3 linked regions of the Candidatus Thiodictyon syntrophicum genome follow. The protein of the gene in region 1 interacts with the protein of each later gene in a pairwise test. Links are inferred from orthologs where the notes say so. Each region holds a gene or a part of one and is shown in the gene's direction. Other genes may lie near its edges.

Region 1 (2,821 bases):
GCAGGGGTATGAATTGGCGCTCAGCGCCGCCCTTTACCGGCTGGCACCGGCCGCCCCCACCGAGAACCACTGAACATGGATATCCGCAAGGTCAAAAAGCTGATCGAACTCCTGGAGCAATCCAATGTGGCGGAGATCGAGATTCACGAGGGGGAGGAATCGGTGCGCATCAGCCGGCACGGCACCGCAACCTCACTCTTCATGCCCCACGCGATGACGCAGCAGCCGGCAAGCGCCCCGAGCGCGCCCATCCCGGCCGCCGGCCTGGCCAAGCCCGGCGATGAATTTCTCGATGGGCTGGCCGGGGAGGTCGTACGCTCGCCCATGGTCGGCACCTTCTACCGCTCCCCCTCGCCGGGCACCGGCCCCTTCGTCGTGGAGGGCCAGCAGGTCAAGGCCGGGGACATACTCTGCATCATCGAGGCGATGAAGATCCTGAACCAGATCGAGTGTGAGCGCACCGGCACACTACGCCGCATCCTGGTGGAAAACGGCCAGCCGGTAGAATACAACCAGCCGCTGTTCGTCATCGAGTAAGGCGCCCCCGCGACCCCCGCGCGGGGCCGCCCACGGCGGTCCCAACCCGGGACCAAAAGCGCCACGCCGCACCAGCCGACCACCGTCCACAGGCTACCCCAGCATGCCAGCCATGATCGAGAAGATCCTCATCGCCAACCGGGGTGAGATAGCACTCCGTGTCCTGCGCGCCTGCCGCGAACTGGGCATCCGCACCGTCGCCGTCCATTCGGAGGCGGACCGCGACTTGAAGCACGTCCTGCTGGCCGACGAATCGGTCTGCATCGGGCCCGCGGCGTCGCGCGACAGCTACCTCAACATCCCCGCCATCATCAGCGCCGCCGAGGTCACCGACACGGTCGCCATCCACCCCGGCTACGGCTTCCTGTCGGAGAACGCGGACTTCGCCGAGCGCGTGGAGCGCTCCGGCTTCATCTTCATCGGCCCACGCCCGGAGACCATCCGCCTGATGGGCGACAAGGTCTGCGCCATCGCCGCCATGAAGGCGGCCGGCGTACCCTGCGTGCCCGGCTCCGACGGACCCCTGGACGACAACGACAAGAAGCGCACCCTGGAATTGGCCCGCACCATCGGCTACCCGATCATCATCAAGGCCTCCGGCGGCGGCGGCGGCCGTGGGATGCGGGTCGTGAACTCGGAGGCGACCCTGCTCAACGCCGTCTCGCTTACCCGGGCCGAGGCCGCGGGCGCCTTCAACAACGACATGGTGTACATGGAGAAGTACCTGGAGAACCCGCGCCATATCGAATTCCAGATGCTGGCCGACCAGCACGGCCAGGCCATCTATCTGGGCGAGCGTGACTGTTCCATGCAGCGCCGCCACCAAAAGGTGGTCGAAGAGGCCCCCGCCCCCGGCATCACGCCGGCGCAACGCGCCGAGATCGGGGAGCGCTGCGCCCAGGCCTGTCGGGACATCGGCTACCGCGGCGCCGGCACCTTTGAATTCCTCTATGAGGACGGGCGCTTCTATTTCATCGAGATGAACACCCGCGTGCAGGTCGAGCACCCCGTCACCGAGATGGTGACCGGGGTGGACATCGTCAAGGAGCAGATCCTGATCGCGGCCGGGGAGCACCTGCATTACACGCAGGATGACATCACCATCCGCGGCCATGCGATCGAATGCCGCATCAATGCCGAGCACTCCGAGACCTTCCGCCCCAGCCCCGGCAAGATCATCGAGTTCCACGCCCCCGGCGGCCCCGGCATCCGCATGGACACCCATATCTATTCCGGCTATACGGTCCCCTCCCACTACGACTCCATGATCGGCAAGCTGGTCAGCCACGGCGAGACCCGCCAGGTCGCCATCGCACGTATGTGCAACGCCCTGCGCGAGACGGTCATCGAGGGCATCGACACCAATATCAAGCTCCAGCGCGCCATCCTGCGCGACGCCGCCTTCGAGGCCGGCGGGGCCAATATCCATTACCTGGAGAAGAAGCTGGGGCTCTAGTGCCGCCGGGCGCAATTGCCCGGACCATCGGCGCAGGGTGCGCAGTGCGCACCTTGCAAGAGCGCGGCTGAACGCGACGGCGTGAGTCTTCGCCGGTACCGCGGTGCGCGCGGCACACCCTTATTCCACCAGACCCCGGGGGTCCATCCGCCGTGCCGAAAAAGCCCGCCAAGAACAAACCAGACAAGTCGCCGCAGCCCGAGCCGGCCCAACTCAAGGCCGTGGAGCGTCTGATCGAGGCCGCAGACTACCCGCCGGCCATCGCGCGGGCACGCGCCCTGGTGCAGCGCTATCCGGATTACGGCGGCGCCCGGCGGCTGCTGATGGATGCCCTGTACCGGGGTCAGGGTCAGGGCGCGGCCGCCCTGGCCGCCTATGAATGGGCGCAGCACCGGCCCAACAGCCTGCCCGCCCAGGCGGCGCTGTTCCAATTCGCCCTCGACGGTCGGCACCTCCTGCTCGCGCAACGGGTCGCGGAGCGGCTGCGCGACCTGGGGGCCGTGACCCGGGGCCTGCCCATGACCGCCGAGGCCCTGGACGGTCTGCTGAAGCAGCACGACGGTTCCCGGGCGAGCCGCGAGGAGGTCGAGCAGTTCGACCTCGGCAAGCTGCACCTGGACGCCCACGACTTCGCCGGGGCCGTGCGCATCCTGGAAGGCGTTCCCATCACCCCGGCCCGCAACAACCGGGCGCTGTGTTTGTTCCACCTGAGCCGGATCGAGGAGGCCCTGGTCGCCTTCCTGGACGCCTGGCGGCAGGACCCGGGCAACCTCTTTGCCCTGGGCTTCGCCCTGCAACTGCACCTCTATCAGGGTGATGAGACCGGCG
Region 2 (2,860 bases), 2.7 Mb from region 1 along the record:
AATATCACGGTCAACAAGAATGCGGTCCCCAATGACCCTCAGTCGCCCTTCGTGACCAGCGGCATCCGCGTCGGCACCCCGGCGATGACCACCCGCGGCTGCGGTCTCAAGGAGGCCGGCGACCTGGCCGGTTGGATGTGCGATGTGATCGACGGGCGCGGCGATCCGGCCGTGATCGCCGCCGCCAAGGCGCGGGTGCTGGAGCTTTGCAAGCGCTTCCCGGTCTACGCCCGCTAGCCTCGCTTACCTGATGCGCTGTCCATTCTGTGGCGCCGAGGACACCAAGGTCGTGGATTCCCGGCTGGCCGGGGAGGGCGATCAGGTGCGCCGTCGGCGCAAGTGCGAGGTTTGCAAGGAGCGCTTCACCACCTACGAGACGGCCGAACTGAACCTGCCGCGGGTGGTGAAGCGCGACGGCAGCCGGGTGCCCTTCGACGGGCGCAAGCTGCGCTCCGGCATGATGCGGGCCCTGGAAAAACGCCCGGTGAGCACCGAGCAGATCGATGCCGCCCAGGCGCGCATCCAGCGCCGTCTGATGTCGAGCGGTGAATCGGAGGTCCAGGCCCGGCGGGTGGGGGAACTCGTGATGGACGAACTGCGCGGTCTCGACCAGGTCGCTTATGTCCGTTTTGCCTCGGTCTACCGCAAGTTCGAGGACGTGGCCGCCTTTCGCGAGGAGATCGACCGCCTCGAGCGCCAACCCACCCCGGAGGTCCGGCGTAAACAACTCGACCTGCTGGACGCACTGGAGATCAAACCCAAGTGAGCGCCCCCCAACCCAGCGCGGCCGACGTCGGCCCCATGGCCCAGGCCATCCGGCTCGCCCGCCGTGGGCTCTACACCACGGACCCCAACCCGCGGGTCGGCTGTGTTCTGGTCCGCGACGGGGTCGTGGTGGGGGAGGGCTGGCACCGGCGCGCCGGCGAGGCCCACGCGGAGCGCATCGCCCTGACCGCGGCCGGTGACCGGGCGCGCGGCGCCACGGCCTATGTCTCGCTGGAGCCCTGCTGCCACCAGGGCCGCACCCCGCCCTGCACGGACGCGCTGGTCCAGGCCGGCGTCGCGCGGGTGGTCTGCGCCATGGTGGACCCCGATCCGCGGGTGTCGGGCCGCGGTGTGCGGCTGCTGCGGGCGGCGGGTATCGCGGTCGAGGTCGGGCCGCTGGCGGCGCAGGCACGGGCCCTGAACCCTGGTTTCATCAAGCGCATGACCCAGGGCCTGCCCTACTGCCGCTGCAAGCTCGCCGCCAGCCTGGATGGGCGCACCGCCATGGCCAGCGGCGAGAGCCGCTGGATCAGTTCGGAGGCGTCGCGCCGGGACGTGCAGCGCCTGCGGGCGCGCCACTCCGCCATCCTCACCGGCGTGGCGACCGTGCTCGCCGATGACCCGTCGCTCAACGTCCGCCTCACGCCCGCGGACCTGCCCGGGCTCCAACCGGGTGAGGCGGTGCGTCAACCCTGGCGGGTCGTGGTGGATAGTCGCCTGCGCACCCCCCCGGGGGCGCGTCTGCTCGGGCTGCCCGGGATCACCGTCATTGCCGCTTGTGCCCGGGCCGATTCGTCGCGCGGGGCCGCCCTGGCGGCCGCCGGGGCGCGGGTGATGCAGTTTGCGGAGCACTACGCCCAGGTCGACCTGCGCGCCCTGTTGGCCTGGCTCGCCACGCAGGAGATGAACGAGGTCCTGTTGGAGACCGGCCCCACGCTGGCCGGGGCGGCGCTGACCGCCGGACTGATCGACGAAATCATCCTCTACATCGCCCCCCACCTGATGGGCGACGGGGCACGGGGGCTGTTCCGGCTCCCGGGCCTGGAGCACATGGAGCACCGCATCCCGTTGCGGATCGCCGAGGTGCGGCGCATCGGGCCTGACCTGCGGCTGATCCTGCGTCCGGGTGTATTGTCGCCTGGCGAGGGTCAGTAACGAGTCAGAAATAAGTTAAACCACGAGTACCATCGTTGTCGTCTCGTTGTCGTTGTCGTAATCGAAATCGGAGAAGCGCTGCAATTTGGCGTGCGAGAGAATCCTGGGCGCTACGATAATCTCGATTACGACAACGACAACGACAACGACAACGACAACGACAACGACAACGACAACGGCGCAACCTGACACCCAACTTCGCCCTGAAAGGGCCTCACCGCTGCATCGGAATCCCAGCATGTTCACCGGTATCATCCAATCAGTCGGCGAGATCCGCCGCCTGGAACCCCGCGGCGGGGACGTCCGACTCACCATCGGCACCGGCAAGCTCCCGCTGACGGGTGCCGCCTTGGGCGACAGTATCGCGGTCAACGGGGTCTGTTTGACCGCCGTGAGTCTGGCCGCCGACGCCTTCGTGGCCGACGTGTCCCGTGAGACGCTGTCGCATACCACGCTCGGCGATCTCGGCCCCGGCAGCCCGGTGAATCTGGAGCCGGCGCTGACGCTGTCCACGCCGCTGGGCGGCCACCTGGTGAGCGGCCATGTCGATGGGGTAGGTCAGGTCCTTGATCGCAGTGAAGACGCCCGCTCCTGGCGCCTGAGCATCGCCGCCCCGGCGGAACTGGCCCGCTACATCGCCCACAAAGGATCGATCTGCGTGGACGGGGTGAGTCTCACCGTCAATGCGGTCGACGGCGCCTGCTTCGACCTCAACATAGTCCCCCACACCATCGCGCAGACCATCATCGCCCGCTATCAGACCGGCACCCGGGTCAACCTGGAGGTGGACCTCATCGCCCGCTACCTGGAGCGCCTGCTGCTGGGCGAGCGCGCCGCCGCACCCAGCGCCCGTGGCCTGACCGTGGACTTCCTCGCTGAGCATGGGTTCGCACGCTGATGGCCCTCAAGGCGACGGTCTTCAGGGCCCAGGTGCAGATCA
Region 3 (2,744 bases), 2.0 Mb from region 1 along the record:
GTCGTTGTCGTTGTCGTAATCGAGGTTATCGTAGCGTCCGGGATTCTCTCGCACGCCAAATTGCATCGCTTCTTCGATTACGATCTCGACAACGACAACGACAACGACAACGATTGCGAGCGGGACGGGGTTTGCAACCCCGTCCTGAACGTTTCGGGCCCGGCAGCCGCCCGTGGCCTTCGCGGGGCGTCGAAAACCTTGCGGACGGGGCGAATGCCCCGTCCGGCATTGAGGTCAGTCGTCCGCCTGCTGCACCCGCAGCGCCTCCGCCTCCAGGCTGGCGAAGGCCGCGGCGACGCGCGGCGGGTCGGCGGCGCGGGCGGCGCGCTCCAGGGACTCGGCCGCCTCGTCGAGGGCCGGGACACCGCAGTAGCGGGTGGCCCCGCGCACCTGATGGGCGAGTTCGGCGAGTCCCTCCCAGTCGGACGCCGCGACCTCGGTGCGCAGGGCCGCCAGCTCACCCGGCAGTCCGGCCAGCAGGGCGGCGAACAGTTCGGCGGCCAGGTCCGCATCACCGCCGGCGACGGCCAGGGCGGACACGCGGTCGCGAGCGGGGAGTTGGGAGAGGGGGGTGACGGGCGCTTGGTCCAAGGTCTGGCTCCTGCGGGGTGGGTCGCCGACTACTCTGCCGACTACTCTATAGCTTGGCCCCGGGGCCGTCCACCCGCGCTCCGGCTTGGTTGCATGACGGCGCTGGTGCACAATCGCGGGACCGAAGTCACTGCCGGTCCGCCCGCACCTTCATGCCCCAGCCCGCCGCGCCCATCCGGCCATTGATCCCACCGGTAACCCTATGAATAAGCGTCCTATCGGTTCCACCATCGAGCATTGCGTCGGGACCACCCCCCTGGTGCGCCTGCAACGCCTGCCCGGCCCCACCGACAACCTGATCCTGGTCAAGCTCGAAGGCAACAACCCGGCCGGCTCGGTGAAGGACCGCCCGGCGCTCAACATGCTGCGCCGCGCCCAGGAGCGGGGCACTATCAGGCCCGGCGATACCCTGATCGAGGCCACCAGCGGCAACACCGGGATCGCACTCGCCATGGCCGCGGCCATCATGGGCTACCGCATGGTGCTGATCATGCCGGAGCACATGAGCGTGGAGCGCCGGGCGGTCATGCGTGCCTTCGGCGCGACCATCGTGTTGACGCCGCGCGCGGGCAGTATGGAGGCGGCCATCGATCTGGCCAATGCCATGCAGGCGCGCGGGGAGGGGGTGCGGCTCGATCAGTTCTCCAACCCGGACAATCCGGCCGCCCACTATGCCGCGACCGGCCCCGAGATCTGGCACGACACGGCCGGACGCGTCACCCATTTCGTGAGTGCCATGGGCACCACGGGGACCATCATGGGGACCGGGCGCTATCTCAAGGAGCAGAACCCCGCGGTGCAGATCGTCGGCGTGCAGCCCGCGGACGGCGCGAATATCCCCGGTATCCGCCGCTGGCCGGCCGCCTATCTGCCGCGGATCTATGACCCCGCCGGGGTGGATCGGATCATCGACATCGCGCAGCCCCTGGCCGAGCAGACCACCCGGGACCTGGCGGCGCGCGAGGGCATCTTCGCCGGCGTCTCCTCCGGCGGGGCCGTGGCGGCGGCGCTCCTGCTGTCGGCCGAGGTCAGCGCCGCGGTCATCGTCGCCATCGCCTGCGACCGCGGCGACCGCTATCTCTCGACCGGGGTCTTTCCGGATTGAGCGGGCGGTGAAGATTTTTGTCCGCAAATGAACGCATAGGAACAGCCACTTGTCAAAAAAGCGCAAACCGCTTCCGCCGGAGATCGAGCTCGAGATCGAGGGCCTGACCCATGAGGGCCGCGGCCTGGCCCATTTCGACGGCAAGGCGATCTTCGTCGACTATGCCCTGCCTGGGGAGCGGGTGCGGATGCGCTACACCCGGGTCCAGCGCCGCTTCGACGAGGGGGCGGCGGTCGCGGTGCTGCGCGCCTCGCCCGACCGGGTGGCGCCGCGCTGCCCGCACTTCGGCGTCTGCGGCGGGTGCAACCTCCAGCATGTCGACCCCGCGGCCCAGATCCGCATCAAGCAGGAGACCCTCGCGGACGTCTTCACCCGCATCGGCAAGGTCAGCCCCGCCGCCTGGCTCCCGCCGCTGGTCGCCGGTCACTGGGGCTACCGGCGCAAGGCGCGCCTGGGGGCGCGCCACGTCATCAAGAAGGGCCGCACCCTGGTCGGTTTCCGCGAGCGCGGCACGCCCTATCTGGCCGACCTGACCCGCTGCGAGGTGCTGCACCCGAGTGTGGGCGAGCGCCTGCAGGTGCTGGCGGAGGCCGTCGGGCGCCTGAGCATCCGCGACCAGGTCCCGCAGATCGAGATGGCGGTGGGGGAGGCGCCCTGCGTGCTGATCTTCCGGGTGATGGCGCCGCCGAGCGCGGCGGACTTGGGCGTCCTCCAGGGCCTCGGGGAGGACTGGGGCTACCATATCTATCTCCAGGAGGGCGGGGTGGACAGCATCCGACCCTTGCCGGGGCAGGGCGTTGAACTACACTATGACCTGCCCCGCTATGGCCTGCGCATGGCGTTCGAGCCGACCGACTTCACCCAGGTAAACCTGGAACTGAACCGTCTGATGTTGGACCAGGCCCTGGACCTGCTGGACCCCCAGCCGGACGAGTCGGTGCTGGATCTGTTCTGCGGCCTCGGCAACTTCAGCCTGCCGCTGGCGCGCCGCGCCGCCGCGGTGCTGGGGATCGAGGCCGACGCGGGCCTCATCGCCCGCGCCGCCGCC

The links. Proteins that work in one complex are often made in the same cells at the same time.
Region 2: the proteins of accC (region 1) and ribD interact in binary tests that used the Escherichia coli proteins (3 or more experiments, as listed by UniProt). The link is inferred for Candidatus Thiodictyon syntrophicum from one-to-one orthologs.
Region 3: the proteins of accC (region 1) and cysM interact in binary tests that used the Escherichia coli proteins (3 or more experiments, as listed by UniProt). The link is inferred for Candidatus Thiodictyon syntrophicum from one-to-one orthologs.

Annotation. Positions count from the first base shown.
Region 1 is NZ_CP020370.1:6,725,491-6,728,311, forward strand. It holds accC (acetyl-CoA carboxylase biotin carboxylase subunit), read left to right. Parts: upstream 1-649; coding sequence 650-1,993; downstream 1,994-2,821. Other genes in the region: aroQ (type II 3-dehydroquinate dehydratase), read left to right, coding at 1-73; accB (acetyl-CoA carboxylase biotin carboxyl carrier protein), read left to right, coding at 76-537; THSYN_RS28860 (hypothetical protein), read left to right, coding at 2,146-2,821. UniProt on the Escherichia coli protein: This protein is a component of the acetyl coenzyme A carboxylase complex; first, biotin carboxylase catalyzes the carboxylation of the carrier protein and then the transcarboxylase transfers the carboxyl group to form malonyl-CoA.
Region 2 is NZ_CP020370.1:3,980,678-3,983,537, reverse strand. It holds ribD (bifunctional diaminohydroxyphosphoribosylaminopyrimidine deaminase/5-amino-6-(5-phosphoribosylamino)uracil reductase RibD), read left to right. Parts: upstream 1-801; coding sequence 802-1,920; downstream 1,921-2,860. Other genes in the region: THSYN_RS16690 (YaeQ family protein), read left to right, coding at 2,818-2,860; THSYN_RS16695 (riboflavin synthase), read left to right, coding at 2,159-2,818; nrdR (transcriptional regulator NrdR), read left to right, coding at 251-766; glyA (serine hydroxymethyltransferase), read left to right, coding at 1-237. UniProt on the Escherichia coli protein: Converts 2,5-diamino-6-(ribosylamino)-4(3h)-pyrimidinone 5'-phosphate into 5-amino-6-(ribosylamino)-2,4(1h,3h)-pyrimidinedione 5'-phosphate.
Region 3 is NZ_CP020370.1:4,702,623-4,705,366, reverse strand. It holds cysM (cysteine synthase CysM), read left to right. Parts: upstream 1-793; coding sequence 794-1,696; downstream 1,697-2,744. Other genes in the region: rlmD (23S rRNA (uracil(1939)-C(5))-methyltransferase RlmD), read left to right, coding at 1,746-2,744; THSYN_RS19800 (Hpt domain-containing protein), read right to left, coding at 235-591. UniProt on the Escherichia coli protein: Two cysteine synthase enzymes are found. Both catalyze the same reaction. Cysteine synthase B can also use thiosulfate in place of sulfide to give cysteine thiosulfonate as a product.